DNA from 3 places in the Paenibacillus sp. J31P190 genome. Region 2 is predicted to be linked to each of the others. Evidence: riboswitches for the same ligand, from Rfam matches in the RefSeq annotation. Region 2 holds a riboswitch; each other region holds the start of a gene.
What was found. Region 2 has a riboswitch for cobalamin ahead of AC58U0_RS20705 (ABC transporter substrate-binding protein). Riboswitches for the same ligand answer to the same signal wherever they lie in the genome.
Positions count from the first base shown of each region.

Region 1: it holds a riboswitch for cobalamin, as region 2 does, so the genes downstream of both, AC58U0_RS12950 (energy-coupling factor ABC transporter permease) here and AC58U0_RS20705 (ABC transporter substrate-binding protein) in region 2, are expected to answer to the same signal.
Region 3: it holds a riboswitch for cobalamin, as region 2 does, so the genes downstream of both, AC58U0_RS12975 ((2Fe-2S) ferredoxin domain-containing protein) here and AC58U0_RS20705 (ABC transporter substrate-binding protein) in region 2, are expected to answer to the same signal.

Region 1 covers NZ_JCAUAS010000005.1:296,171-300,779, reverse strand. The annotation lists gene AC58U0_RS12965 (energy-coupling factor ABC transporter ATP-binding protein) at 1-188, opposite strand, end outside; gene cbiQ (cobalt ECF transporter T component CbiQ) at 185-994, opposite strand; gene AC58U0_RS12955 (energy-coupling factor ABC transporter substrate-binding protein) at 991-1,275, opposite strand; gene AC58U0_RS12950 (energy-coupling factor ABC transporter permease) at 1,272-2,051, opposite strand; cobalamin riboswitch at 2,198-2,391, opposite strand; tRNA gene AC58U0_RS12945 (tRNA-Arg) at 2,516-2,589, opposite strand; gene AC58U0_RS12940 (hypothetical protein) at 2,744-3,661, shown strand; gene tig (trigger factor) at 3,772-4,609, shown strand, end outside.
Region 2 covers NZ_JCAUAS010000012.1:10,657-15,265, reverse strand. The annotation lists gene AC58U0_RS20710 (FecCD family ABC transporter permease) at 1-1,006, opposite strand, end outside; gene AC58U0_RS20705 (ABC transporter substrate-binding protein) at 1,008-2,021, opposite strand; cobalamin riboswitch at 2,175-2,327, opposite strand; gene AC58U0_RS20700 (hypothetical protein) at 2,360-2,887, opposite strand; gene AC58U0_RS20695 (aspartyl-phosphate phosphatase Spo0E family protein) at 2,949-3,215, opposite strand; gene AC58U0_RS20690 (aminotransferase class I/II-fold pyridoxal phosphate-dependent enzyme) at 3,284-4,489, opposite strand; gene AC58U0_RS20685 (Lrp/AsnC family transcriptional regulator) at 4,505-4,609, opposite strand, start outside.
Region 3 covers NZ_JCAUAS010000005.1:300,952-305,560, forward strand. The annotation lists gene AC58U0_RS12965 (energy-coupling factor ABC transporter ATP-binding protein) at 1-477, shown strand, start outside; gene AC58U0_RS12970 (hypothetical protein) at 548-742, shown strand; gene AC58U0_RS12975 ((2Fe-2S) ferredoxin domain-containing protein) at 1,642-2,010, opposite strand; cobalamin riboswitch at 2,044-2,245, opposite strand; gene AC58U0_RS12980 (hypothetical protein) at 2,374-2,511, opposite strand; gene AC58U0_RS12985 (DUF4023 family protein) at 2,680-2,793, opposite strand; gene AC58U0_RS12990 (hypothetical protein) at 2,840-3,196, opposite strand; gene asnB (asparagine synthase (glutamine-hydrolyzing)) at 3,375-4,609, shown strand, end outside.

The sequences.
Region 1 (4,609 bases), on a different contig from region 2:
ACTTGACCTGATGAAGGTGAATGAATGCCAATAGCTTGAAGAAATAAAGTTGATTTGCCAGAACCGTTATGACCGCAAATAGCTGTTTTTTTTCCCTCGGGGATGCGGAGCTTTAATTTGTTTAAAGCCATGTTCTGTGAAGCCGGATAGCTGAAACTCACTTCTAAGGTTTCTAGAATCGTGCTCATCGGATACTCCTCCAATTCCAACGCAGCCAAATTTCGAGCAGCAGTAAGAGCGTGATCCCTACATAACTTTCCAATTTATATCGAAAAGGTATAGGGTTAGCTCGGTAGGGGGCCATGTGAATGTCATCCGTAAAACCTCGGGAGACAAGGCCATTTGACAATGATTTATACCGCTGCATCGTTTTGATAAACATTTGAACAATAATAATGGCTGTATCCTTTAGTCTATTTCGGAAACCTGTCTGACCGCCTCTAGATTGCTGAGCTACATACATGTTATTGGCAATTTCAAATAGGATGAACAGAAATCGATACATAATAAGCATAATTTCTAGAACCAGCTTGGGGACACGAACTTTTTGTAAAACTTGCAGCAATTCGGAAAAAGGTGTACTGAACATAATAAAGGACACGCAGCTTAGGCTCGCTATAATACGAACGAATAATTTGCCAATTAGCAAAAGACCTGTTGAAGTAACGGACAACTTCCATTCGATAAATGTAAATGCCGCCACCTCATGGATATCAGGCAAGGCTTCTTGCAAAGGACGGATCTCTACGACTAATGCGGGTACACTACCTACAAAAAATAGGCATGCAGCACCGATGACAGTTACATAATATTTAATTGGAACGCGAGCATAGCCTACTGTCCATAGGGCCATCCAAATCGCTATAATTACCTGCACCGCCGGGTGCGTTAAATAAGAAAACAGCAGCATAGTGACTGCAAAACCGCACTTCCACATCGGTGATAGGGGGCGTAAGTTATTTTTATAGGAGAGAGAATCGATCAATTTCATCATTGGTTTTTGGATTTAGACGCTTTCCCTTTGAAAAAGCCAAAGGCAAACCCGATGAAGCCAGCCCCGATGGCAGCTTGTAAGGCGAACAGCATACTTTCCGTCTCAGCTGGGAGCTCGAATAATGAAGAGAACCATGGCGTATAGGAAGGCTCAATACTTTGGATTAATTGTTCAGCGGCATCATCAGATCCACCAAATTCGCCTTTTGCGAAAATAAGGGGTAAGACTGCCAATAATACAACGGCAATTAACATCAGGGTGTTCATAGTACGAGTTTTCATAGCTCAGAAGCTCCTTTCATTTTATGTTGTAGAATGGATAGCTCTTTTGGGCTGTAAGATTGTAACCAATTCCATATTAATACGGTTAAAATACCTTCACTAATGGCAAGAGGAATTTGTGTAATGGCAAAAATACCGCCGAATTTCAAAAAGGATGCTATAAATCCACCTTGTTCAGCTGGGAATGCAAGAGCTAATTGGACAGAAGTAACAATGTATGTGGATAAGTCGGCAAGAGCAGCTGCCAAAAATATCGACCATTTTTGTTTGCCGGTTGTTTTCATCATGGACTTATATATGAAGTAACCAACTATTGGACCGGAGAGGGCCATGGAGAAAGCATTTGCCCCGAGTGTAGTAAGTCCTCCATGAGCAAGTAAAACCGCTTGAAATAACAAAACAATCGATCCTAGGACGCTCATAGGGAGCGGTCCGAACATTACGGCTCCTAAACCTGTACCTGTTGGGTGAGAGCTGCTTCCGGTTACAGAAGGGATCTTCAATGCCGACAGTACGAAGGTGAATGCGCCAGCAAGGCCAAGCATAATTTTGAGCTCTGGATGTTCTTTCGTAATTTTGATAAGCGCTCTAACACCTAGAAAGAAGAACGGAAGGAAGGCTGCCCACCAAAATATAGCCCAACCTACAGGGAGAAATCCTTCCATAATGTGCATGCCGTAGACGGTTTGCGGTTCATTAATGAATAGATAGAGGGCTAACCCTATAACCACTAGTAAGAAGCTAGTTATCTTGGTCTTTTGTGTCTTTGTTTGCATGTTTTTTAATTCCTCCTAATTTAAAGTTTGAGTACGAACAAAAAAGACCAATCCTGATGGATTGGCCGTGGGTACGTACGAATAAACGACAACTATAAGCTAGATGTCGAAAGACTTGACGTACACCGCTCCTTTCCGCGAAGGTTTCTGGGTGCATAAATGAAGGTAGGTCTCCTGGCTCTCGGATCATTGTATTCTTTCAGCCTTCCCTGAATTTTCATCAAGTGACATGATAGAAAGAAACTCCCCGAATACAGTGGCGGGACCGCTCGGGATTTGCACCCGATTCCCTGTTACCCCTTGCTTGCTACGCAAAGGCACCTCATTTATTCGAAAAAATATGTAATTGAAAAGAGTATAACACAATATGAAAGATTCGTAGCATAGCGAAATTTTATTTTTTAGCAAATGTAGATAAACAAAAAAAGGATCGCGATTTCTCGCGATCCTTTGCCGTGCATGAACGTCCCAGGAGGGATTCGAACCCCCGACCGCACGCTTAGAAGGCGTGTGCTCTATCCAGCTGAGCTACTGAGACATAGACCTCTTCTTACCTTGCGGATGTGATCCGTTTAGCGAAGCAAGAGTTATATTATCATATAGTTTAAAGTGAAGTCAACCCTATTTTATATATTTATTTTGCAATCACTTGGACAATCAAGTAAACTGTCACCAGCGAGAAGATTTCTGAGGTGATCATCATAACAGACCCATCCATCAATAACTTAATTCTTTTTCCGAAAACAGAGCAATATTACGAAGAGGAACTTACTCGGTTCCTAAAAACAGAGCAGTATAGTGATGCGCTCCAATTGCTAACCTTTCTACTGCAATTTCCGACAGTAGACCAACACAAAACTGAACAATGGGAAGCTCTGAGGAATTGGCTGTATACCATGTATCCAGAAACCATGTTTCCTATTACGTCTCCATTGGAAGATGATCCAGAAGAAGAAACGGATCTATTACGGCAGTACATACAAGATAAGACGGCCGATGATGGCGCCTTTGCGCTTAAACTTCTGGATATGCTAAGAGAAGGTACGTTGGAGCAGCAAGTCAATTCCCTTGAACAATTGGCGTTCATTGATCAATCTGACGTGAGCGACCGTGTAAAAGAGTGGCTATGTGAGAAGCCGCGGCACCCTCACATTCAGTTTAAAGCTTTGCAGGCGCTTAAACAGATGGGTGAGCGAGGATTTATTGAGTTTCCTAAGAATGGGGAAAAGATCCTTGTCGAGATCGAAGAGACACCGCTGTGCCCGGAGGATTTTCCATCACGCATTCGTGATATGATTCGCAGAGTCGGGGACATTAGTGAAATAAGCCAACCTGATTTTGTCTATTTTGCCAAGCAGACCTGGCAGGAATTTCTAGCCTATGCTTATGGGACATCGATCTATACCGATCTTCAGAAAGCGGAAGAAGGCGCTGTTGATGTGTGGGCATCTGCACTTCATGCGATTCTTCAAGAGAAATTGTTTGGCTCGGTGAATCGTGAAGAATTACTAGATAATTACGGGATTGTTGATTCCATGAAGCTTCAGTGGAAGCGAGCTAACCTTGTGCTGCAAGCGTTTGTGAAGCAGTTTAATCCGGACCCATCATAAGGCAAGAAAGGCTGCCTTGAAATGAAAATCTTATATGGTATAATAGAATGGTTGTAATGAGCGTAACGTGAAAATATGTCATCGTACATTTTTGGAGGGGAAAGCATAAAATGAAAGCAAGTTGGGAAAAAATAGAGAAGAACGTAGGCGTTCTTGAAGTGGAAGTTGGCGCAGAGCGCGTAGCAGATGCTTTGGATAAAGCATTTAAAAAGGTATCCGCGAAAGTGAATGTTCCAGGATTCCGTAAAGGGAAAGTACCTCGTTCTATCTTTGAAGCTAAATTTGGTGTAGAAAGCTTGTATCAAGATGCTTTAGATATCATTTTGCCTGAAGTTTATGTGGAAGCGATTGAAGAAGTTAAAATCGAGCCTGTTGATCGTCCTGAAGTAGACGTTGAGCAATTCGGCAAAGGACAAGTACTGAAGTTCAAAGCTAAAGTAACTGTTAAGCCTGAAGTAACTCTTGGCGAATACAAAGGTATCGAAGTTGAAGCGGTAAGCGCAGAAGTTACGGATGATGAATTGACTGAAGAGCTTACACGTTTGCAACAACGTCATGCTGAATTGGTTGTACTTGAAGAAGGACAAGCAGCAAATGGTGACGTCGTTGTCCTTGATTTCGAAGGATTCGTTGATGGAGAAGCGTTCGAAGGCGGTAAAGCGGAGAAATACTCCCTTGAGCTTGGTTCCAACTCCTTCATTCCAGGTTTCGAAGAGCAACTCGTAGGTCTTGGTAAAGGCGAAGAGAAAGAAGTTAACGTTAGCTTCCCTGAAAACTACCACTCCGAAGATTTGAAAGGCAAAGCAGCTGTGTTTAAAGTGAAAATTCACGACATTAAACGCAAAAACTTGCCAGAGCTTGATGATGAGTTTGCTAAAGATGTGAGCGAGTACGATACACTTGTAGAGTACAAAGAAGAACTGAAAAAACGTCTTCAAGAGCGCAAAG
Region 2 (4,609 bases):
GCAAATAAGCAAAAAATGGCGCACCCAGAAATGCCGTGATGACCCCAAGTGGAATTTCGGTTGGACTCAGCAGGGTTCGGGCAAGAGTATCTGCCCAGAGGACATAAATGCCGCCACCAATTGCGGACAATGGAATAATCAACCGATAATCCGGACCTACTAATAGTCGCACTAAATGCGGCACGATGAGCCCGACAAAGCCGATTACACCTGCAACGGATACCGCAGCGGCAGTAAGGAATGTAGCTACAATAAGTACAATCAGCTTCGTACGCTCTACATTAACACCGAGATGTGACGCCTGTCGCTCACCCAAAGCTAGTAAATTTAACGACCTTGCATAGCTAAGGAGCACGACAAAACCGATAATTAAATAGGGTGCAATAATATATGTGTACGACCAACCGCGCATGGCCAAGCTGCCCATTAGCCAAAAAATAATTTCATTAATGACTTGTTTAGAAATAGAAACCATGAATGATACGATTGCCCCTAGAAATGCCTGCATGACCACGCCTGATAAAATAAGCGTCTCCATCTTCAGCTTCCCTTCGATCTGGGCCAGCTTTAGAACCAGAAATAAAGAAATAAGTCCCGTTACGAAGGCAACAATAGGGATCGACCATTGCCCAAACCACGCCACTTCCAGTCCAAAATAGATTAAAAATGCGGCTCCTACAGAAGCCCCCGAGGATACACCGAGTGCATAAGGATCCGCAAGCGGATTGCGCAGCACACCTTGAAAAGCTGCTCCTGCGATTGAGAGTGAGGCCCCTACAAGAATCCCTAGTAATACACGGGGAAATCGTACTTTATTGATGATTTGTTCCGACGATTGCGGCCAAGTGGCATGGATATGATCTCCCAGCCAAGGGATATGCTTGGCGAGAATACTGGCGATTTGCAGTACAGGTAGATTAGCGGTGCCCAGCGACAAGCTCGCCACAATAGAAAGAAGAAGGAGTATAACCCCTACTCCTCCCCATAGCATTAATTTTCTTTTCATTTTATTTCACCAGTTCGGGATAAATGCCTTTCGCCATTTCAAGCAGTCCATCGGTCATTCTTGGACCGGGACGACTGAGCATGTTCTGGTCGAGGCCAATCACCTGCTTGTTCTTCACAGCATCAATCGCATCCCAACCGCTCCGTGTACGGATAATTTCATCTAGTGGTTTCTTGCTCTTACTATCGACTACCCCATTGGCAAACAGAATCACACTTGGGTTTTGTTGAATAATTTTCTCTTCACTTATTTGATACCAGCCTTTACCGTCACCTGCAACGTTAATCCCGCCAGCAAGCTTGATCAATTCATCCATGTATTCGCCACTGCCCACTGTCCATCCCGGGGCAAATTCAATGTATACCTTTTTCTTGTTCTCTTGCTTGACGTCTTTCACCGCATTGACAACCTTTTGACGGTCCGCTTTCATCTTAGCAACCACTTTTTCCGCTTGCTCCTGATGATCTGTAATCAATCCGTAGGTTTGAATGTTAGCAATGGCATCATCCAAGGTTTTCGGCTCCACTTTAAACACGTTAATATTCAAAGCACGCAGATTTTCTACCGTATCGGATTTCATTGAAACCCCAGTAAACACAACATTTGCGTTAGATGCGATCACTGCTTCTTGGTTAGGTTTTGTTATGCTGCCAAGCTTTGGTTTTGTTTTAGCCGCTTCTGGATAATCATCATAATCAGATACACCAACAATATTAGCCTCAAGCCCAATCGCAAAAAGAGCTTCAGTTTCCGCCGGGGACACGGATGCAATACGCTCAGGCGCTTTATCAAATGTAAACTCCTTGCCCGTAGCATCCTTTATTTTCAATGGATAAACCGTCTTTTTGGCTGCTGTTGATGGTGACGTCGTTGCAGCAGGAGCTTTCGTCCCCTCTCCGCCAAGCTTAGACGGATTAGAGATCTCCGTTTCCTTTTTACCGCAAGCTGCGAGACTGATTGCTGTTACTAAAGCTACTGTAAGAATAAATGCTTTTTTTACTGAATTCCTTTTCATCTTGTAAAACCCTCTCTCTAAACAATTTATGTCGATTGACCCTAACAAAAAAGCCCCTTTGTTCTCGAAGGAACAAAGGGGACGATAAATCGCGGCGCTCAGCAACCCTGGGATTGCTTCCTGATTTAACGCGATCCTTTTCCTCGAAGGATGTCGTAAACGGCACCATGGGCAGGTATCCTGACTCTCCTGGCAACTCATGCCTGGATTACAGTGGCGGGACCGCGCCGGACTTCAACCGGCTTCCCTTTTAAGTGGCAACCTCTTCATAATGAGCTTACCAGCACCTATGGCTGCATATTTTACTATCAATCTATTTGTCGATTATAGACTTCTTGTTACTTTTGTGCAATTACTTTGAGCACTTGCTTCGACTCATTCAGCTTCGGAGCATTTTGAGGAATGAAAGCCACCAAGCCTTTCCCTTCAAAACCTTGCTCTTTCATCCATTTGTTTCCTGCAAGCGGAATACCATATAGATGCTTTTCAGCAGGCTTGCCCTCTTCAGCTATTTGAATAACGCCATCCGGATAATCTTCCGGTTTGATCGTATCATCCAAAGAAACGAAACCAGCTTGATTACTTAGTGATTTGAATTGGTCTTCGGCAAGAATGAAGATGCCGTTGCCTCCTGCGGCCAATTCCACAATCATTTTTTCCAGAGAGAATATAGGCGATGTATTGACTTTGACTGTAGGAACCTCGCCCACCTTGGATTTCAAACCACTCTCCAGCTTGTCCCCCGCTTCACTTGGAAAACCATTAGAACCCATAATAAATATAGATACATCCGGCTTTGGCCCGCCGCAACCCGTAAGCATTACCATAAGCCCCACCATCATAACCAACAGCCATTTCACTTTCATGTTGTGAGCGTACCTCCGTTTGTTATCTGAATCTATCGATAGTCGCGAGAAAAGTCGGTTTTCACCGACTTTTTTTCCCATTATGCATATATTCATTTATTTTTTGGTCTAGGATTGTGCTCAATTCAACAACGGAATCAGATGTCATTTCTTTCCCATCAAAAACCATTTGTTCTAACTTGCGTCGCAGAGAATGAATCTCTTCTTCTAATAAGGTAAGGGAGTTTTGCTTCTTCGCACGCTTGGTCAACCAACGTTGTCCGAAATCTTGTTCACGAATTTGAAAATGTTTTTGATAGGTTGATAGTTGATATTCCAAAAAAGCCATGCTCATCCCTCCTTACTATAAGAATACCAGTTTTCATCAATAATGAACATATTTATTTACGTTATTCTTTACAATTTCCTCATAAAATTCCCAATTCTCTCTAATGCTTCATTTAGTTGAGAAACACTATAGGCATACGAACAACGTAAGAAGCCTTCTCCACCTAAACCAAACACATCTCCAGGCACGGCAGCAACCTTTGACTCAAATAATAGCCGCTGAGCAAACTCTTCTGAAGTTAATCCTGTTGCAACAATACTTGGAAATGCATAGAAAGCGCCTTGAGGCTCATGGCATTCGAGACCAATATCTCGGAATCCTTTTACAATTAGACGTCTGCGCTGGTTATAGGACTCGATCATCCGATCTTTTTCTTCCATGCCATTCGTCAACGCCTCGTGAGCAGCAACTTGACCCATGACCGGTGCGCACATTACGGTATATTGATGAATTTTGGTCATCGCCGAAATCAGCTCCTGGTGACCGCAAGCATATCCCATCCGCCAGCCTGTCATGGCAAAAGCTTTGGAGAACCCGCTAACCAAAATTGTCCGGTCTTTCATGCCAGGAATAGCCGCGAAGCTCACGTGCTTCTGACCATAAGTCAGCTCCGCATATATTTCATCGGAAATGACAATAAGATCGTTCTCTTCAATGACTTTAGCAATCGGAAGCCAATCCTCATACGTCATAATACCGCCTGTTGGATTGCTAGGATAGCAGAGAATTAATATTTTGGAGCGTGGCGTAATCGCGTCGCGAAGTGCTTTTTCAGTCAGCTTGAACTGGTCCTTCGCGAAGGTCTCAATCCCAACAGCTACGCCGCCGCTTATGCTCGTAATTGGGGAATACGAAATATAACAAGGCTCAGGTATAAGAATCTCGTCGCCCGGCGTTATCAAAGCTCGGAGAGCTAAGTCAATCGCTTCACTGCCGCCAACCGTAACAAGGACTTCATTCGATGGCTCATATTTCACTTTAAAGGACGTATGAAGATAATCGGCAATCGCTTCACGAAGCTCAGGTATACCTGAGTTTGGCGTGTATTTCGTTCTACCGCGTTCCAAGGAATGCACAGCTGCTTCGCGGACATGCCAAGGCGTTGAGAAATCCGGTTCCCCTACACCAAGCGAAATAATATCTTCCTTGCTGTTACTCACCAAATCAAAAAACTTCCGAATACCTGAAGGCTTCATTTCACGTACGGCAGGAGCGAGGTAGTCCTTCATCGATTTTACCTTATTCTGCTGGATCGTTATCTCATCTTTGATCATGGCGTTCCCTCTTCTTTACGGCGAAACGAGCATTCGGTGATCATCTTCCTGATCCTCGAATATAATGCCGTCTTGTTTGTATTTTTTTAATATAAAATTCGTCTTTGTTGAAAGTACACG
Region 3 (4,609 bases), on a different contig from region 2:
CGAGTAGAAGCTATATTAAGAACGATGGGGCTCGAGCACTTAGCACACACACCCATTCACCACTTGAGCCTCGGCCAAAAGAAACGAGTAGCCTTAGCCGGTGTGCTTGTGCTTGAACCGAAGCTGCTGCTTCTGGATGAACCTACGGCCTATCTGGATCGCATATCGGAACAACAGCTTGTCGAGGAACTTGACCGTATACATAGTCGCGGAATCACGTTAGTCATGGCCACACATGATATGAACCTAGCCTACTCATGGGCTGATTGGATTCTCGTGATGGATCAAGGACAGTGCGTCATGGAAGGAACGCCAGATGACATATTCAAAGATAGCAAGGCTATTATTGGTCTTGGTCTTGATAGGCCCATGCTGCTAGATCTGTGGGAAGCATTGCCCGAAGCTAATCGTCAGGGAATCTCAGCACCTAAGAATGTGAGTGATTTTAAAACATTATTACAAAAGGTCTATTTATAATTATCATTAACGAATATAAATAGAGTTAAAAAGAGGCTGTCCCAACTGTGATTAGAGGGACAGCCTCTTCATGTATACATACATCCATCTATCAATGGTAGGCTCTCTCGTTCCGCTGATTCAATTTTTAGCTCTTTCACTACGAGAGCTTGCCGAGCCGACAGAGTCTGAGAAGCTGAAAATCGACTTCTCAGTAGGCCATCCTGCGTGTCCGCCCAGAATAAGCGCGGAAAACGCGCTTATTCTGGAGCGTCCGAACCAATAAGCGCGAAAACCGCACTTTCAGTGAGAGCTCGACGAGCCGACAGAGTCTGAGAAGTCGGAAATTGACTTCTCAGTAGGCCATCCTGGGGCTGTCTCAAAAGTGTTCGCATGATTGAGAACGTCCCGAATTTTACGCAAAGGAACCTCCAATTCCACTAGCACAGTGGGAGATGGAGGTTCTTTATAGCCGATTTGGCATGTGAAACATATCCATATCTATCTCGAGTACAAACCTAGACTGCGGCTGGGTCATTTAAAATATCTACATTGCGATAGAAATGAATAGGCAAGTTAGGTGTGCTAATTCCTTCTAACTATCGAGGTATCTCGTGAGATAAGACCACAGATCGTGCTAATGTTCTGCAAAAGCATGACATTCTGGGCGCATTAGCGATCAATAAGCAAACATAGCTTGCTTAAGTATCCATAACAAGAGCTATTCGAACAAATAAGCAGCTTAAGTTGCCCTATTGTCCGTATCGAACCGCGTTAAACGGGTCCCCAAGCGCAGACTTGGGGGGGATGGATTCACTCCCGAGTATGGAAAATGGGGCTGTCTCAAAAGTATTCGCAATGATAGAGAACGTCCCAAATATTACACAAAAGAACCTCCAATTCCACTAGTACAGTGCGAGATGGAGCTTCATTTATTTATGAAATTCGACTCTTAGTGGGTGCTCAAAAATCATAAATTGGCTTTTGAGACAGTCCCTTATTCTGGAGCGTCCGAATAGGTAAGGGGTACGCTTTGCTTACCCCTTACCTGAAACCTATTAATTCTGACCAAAAAGGACCTCCACCTATTGGCAGAAGTCCTTATGGTTGCGTACTTTAAGGTAGAAATCCCAAAAGGTTTATAAACCTTTTGGGATAGCCCCCTTTACAACTATCATTATCTGGTTATTGATTTTGAACGCGACTAATGCCCTTATTTCCTTTTCCGGTTGGCACAAAGCGTTCCTCAAAGCTATAAATCATATGTTCTTGGAGTGGTTTACCCTCCAGTAAATGCTCTCGAACAAGCCTTCTCCCAGTCTCTGGTGTCATTTCCTTGTACCAAATCCCTTGCGGATACACCGTAACAACACCTGCATCCTGACAGCGGCCATTACATCTAGTCCGAGTGGTATGTATAAGATGCTCGGCTCCGTGCTTCGAAATTTCATCTCGAATGGCTAGCGTTGTTTCATCTCCTGAATTTTTCAGGCAAGATCCCCCGTTACAGATAAGTACATGATGTTGGACTGTTGATAGATCCCACGTACTCATAAGAACACCTCCCTATCTCCCGTAGGTATATAAACTGTGCTGCTGAAATAGGCAGGTCTCCTGGCTTCAGGATCTTCATCAAACGTCAGCCTTCCCAATCGGTCGATCAGTGGCATAGAGACGTTGACTCCTCTGTTACAGTGGCGGGACCGCGTCGGCTTCTAACCGATCTTCCCTTTTAAGCTTACTCTCGCTTGGAAAGCGGATTGTAAGCACCTATTTCGAATTGAAATTGTTCGAGCTTATGCAAATCTTTTAAACTCAATCATCATACCTCATAAGTCTATCTATATACAAGGAAAAAGCCCCCAACAAATGGTAGGGACTTCATCGAAGCTGTATTTACGATTTCAAATCACTCGTTTAAACGGAAGGACGATTCGGTTGGTGATGTCCAGGCTCTGTTGAATCTAGATTCGACTGAATGCGAGAAGATTGCTTCGAATGATCGATTGTGCTCTGTATCCTTTGATCCATACTTTTACTTTTCTTTTTGCTCATGTTGGGAATCCTCCTATGAGTTGAAATAATGATCACTTGATTAGTATGGTGAGATACAACCTCAAATATGCTGTATATAATACCCATAACGGACGAAGGCAAATCGATAATAAAAGCAAAAGCCTGTAAGGAAATCTCCCTACAGGCTCTTGATGGTGCCATTAGACTTTAGTGCTTCTTGTGCGGCAAATTACTGCCTGGCTGACCGTCACCTTGGGTCCTGAAATTCTTCGCGGCTTTCCTCTGCTTGTCGTGCAGCTTGCTAATGAAATGACTATCCATGAGCATTCGCCTCCTGAAGAAAGAATGGCACTACCTCTTTAGAATGTCACACAAGCTCTAAATTTAAACGCATGGCAAGATTAAGAATCGCGCCTCTTGCTTCTGCATCTGTTTTGACTTTTTCGTAGAGTTCCTCAAAATTAGTGCGGTTTTGAATAAATTCCGGCTCTGTTTTAATAGCCGTTTGTGTCCAGTTAATCAAGACATTCTCCGCTTGGGTAAGTTCGTTGTAAGCACGGTGCAAGCCGACACGCTCAATAATTTCTTCCATTTCTGCTTGCCCTACTTCTTTACCTTCTTCTTTTAATTCCGCAATTCGTTTATCCGCTTGGTTACTGATTTGCAAAAAATGTTCTCTTGAGGCCAAATAATCAATTTGTGCTTTAGAGTGTTTCTTTTTCATTGTCATCACCTTTGTCCTTTAGTAAGTAAGAATTGGGTTTATTGTATCAGGCCTGTCAACAAAACACAAAATCCGTCCGGTTGACTGCGCCCATCCACTTCTGGACAGACATTATCTACCTTCAGTTTGCATACCTTTTATCATCATGCTCTCTTTATAAAGAAAGGAAGGAACGTCTATGTGCGGAATAACGGGTTGGATAGATTGGCGGAAAGACTTGACCGGGTACCCGTCCATTCTAGAAAATATGACGGAAACGCTCCATTTGCGTGGACCTGATGCTTCTGGTACATGGATTTCACAGCATTGTGCCCTCGGCCATCGACGTCTTAGTGTAATGGATCCGGAAAACGGCGCTCAGCCCATGGTACGGAAACAAGGAGACTACACGTATACGATCGTATATAATGGCGAACTCTATAACGCCCCTGAACTCAAAAAGGAGCTCGAACTTCGTGGACATCATTTCCGCACAACCTGTGATACAGAGGTGCTGCTCGTTGCCTTTATTGAGTGGGGTAGAGCTTGTGTAGATCGACTGAATGGTATTTTCGCTTTCGCGGCCTGGAATGATCAAGAACAATCCCTCTATTTGGTCAGAGACCGGCTTGGCGTAAAGCCGCTTTTTTATTCTCATCAAAATAGTGTGCTTCTATTCGGCTCTGAGCCGAAAGCCATACTCGCGCACCCCGACTTTGAAGCAGAGGTTGGTGCTGAAGGCTTGGCCGAAATTTTCGCAGTAGGTCCGGCTCGCACACCGGGTCATGGCATTTATCGCAACATGTCAGAGCTCAAACCAGGACAATGCGCTGTATTTGACCGCAATGGCTTATCCATCCGTACGTACTGGAAGCTCGAAAGCCACCAGCACTCCGACGATATCGCTGCTACGGCATTGCAAGTTCAACAACTGCTTAGAGACACATCCCAGCGTCAACTTGTGTCTGATGTACCTATTTGTACCCTTCTATCGGGTGGTCTGGATTCTAGTGCACTTACTGCACTTGCCTCTGCTCATTACAAGGAAAGCGGGCAAGGCGCTCTGCATACTTTTTCCGTTGATTACAAAGATAATGACAAGCATTTTAAAGCCAACATATTTCAGCCAAATTCAGATGCACCTTGGATTAAACGGATGACAGAGCATCTAGGAACCGAGCATCACTATATTGAATTCGACACACCCGAGCTTGTGGAATCTCTGAAAACAGCCGTATTTGCCCGCGATACCCCAGGGATGGCTGATGTTGATGGGTCTCTTTATTTATTTTGCCGTGAGATCAAAAAAGAAGCGACGGTTGCCATTTCCGGCGAAGCAGCTGACGAAATATTCGGTGGATACCCTTGGTTCCACAACGATGAAGCTTTGGCAGCAAATACGTTCCCTTGGTCTTTAAAACTTAACAATCGCGT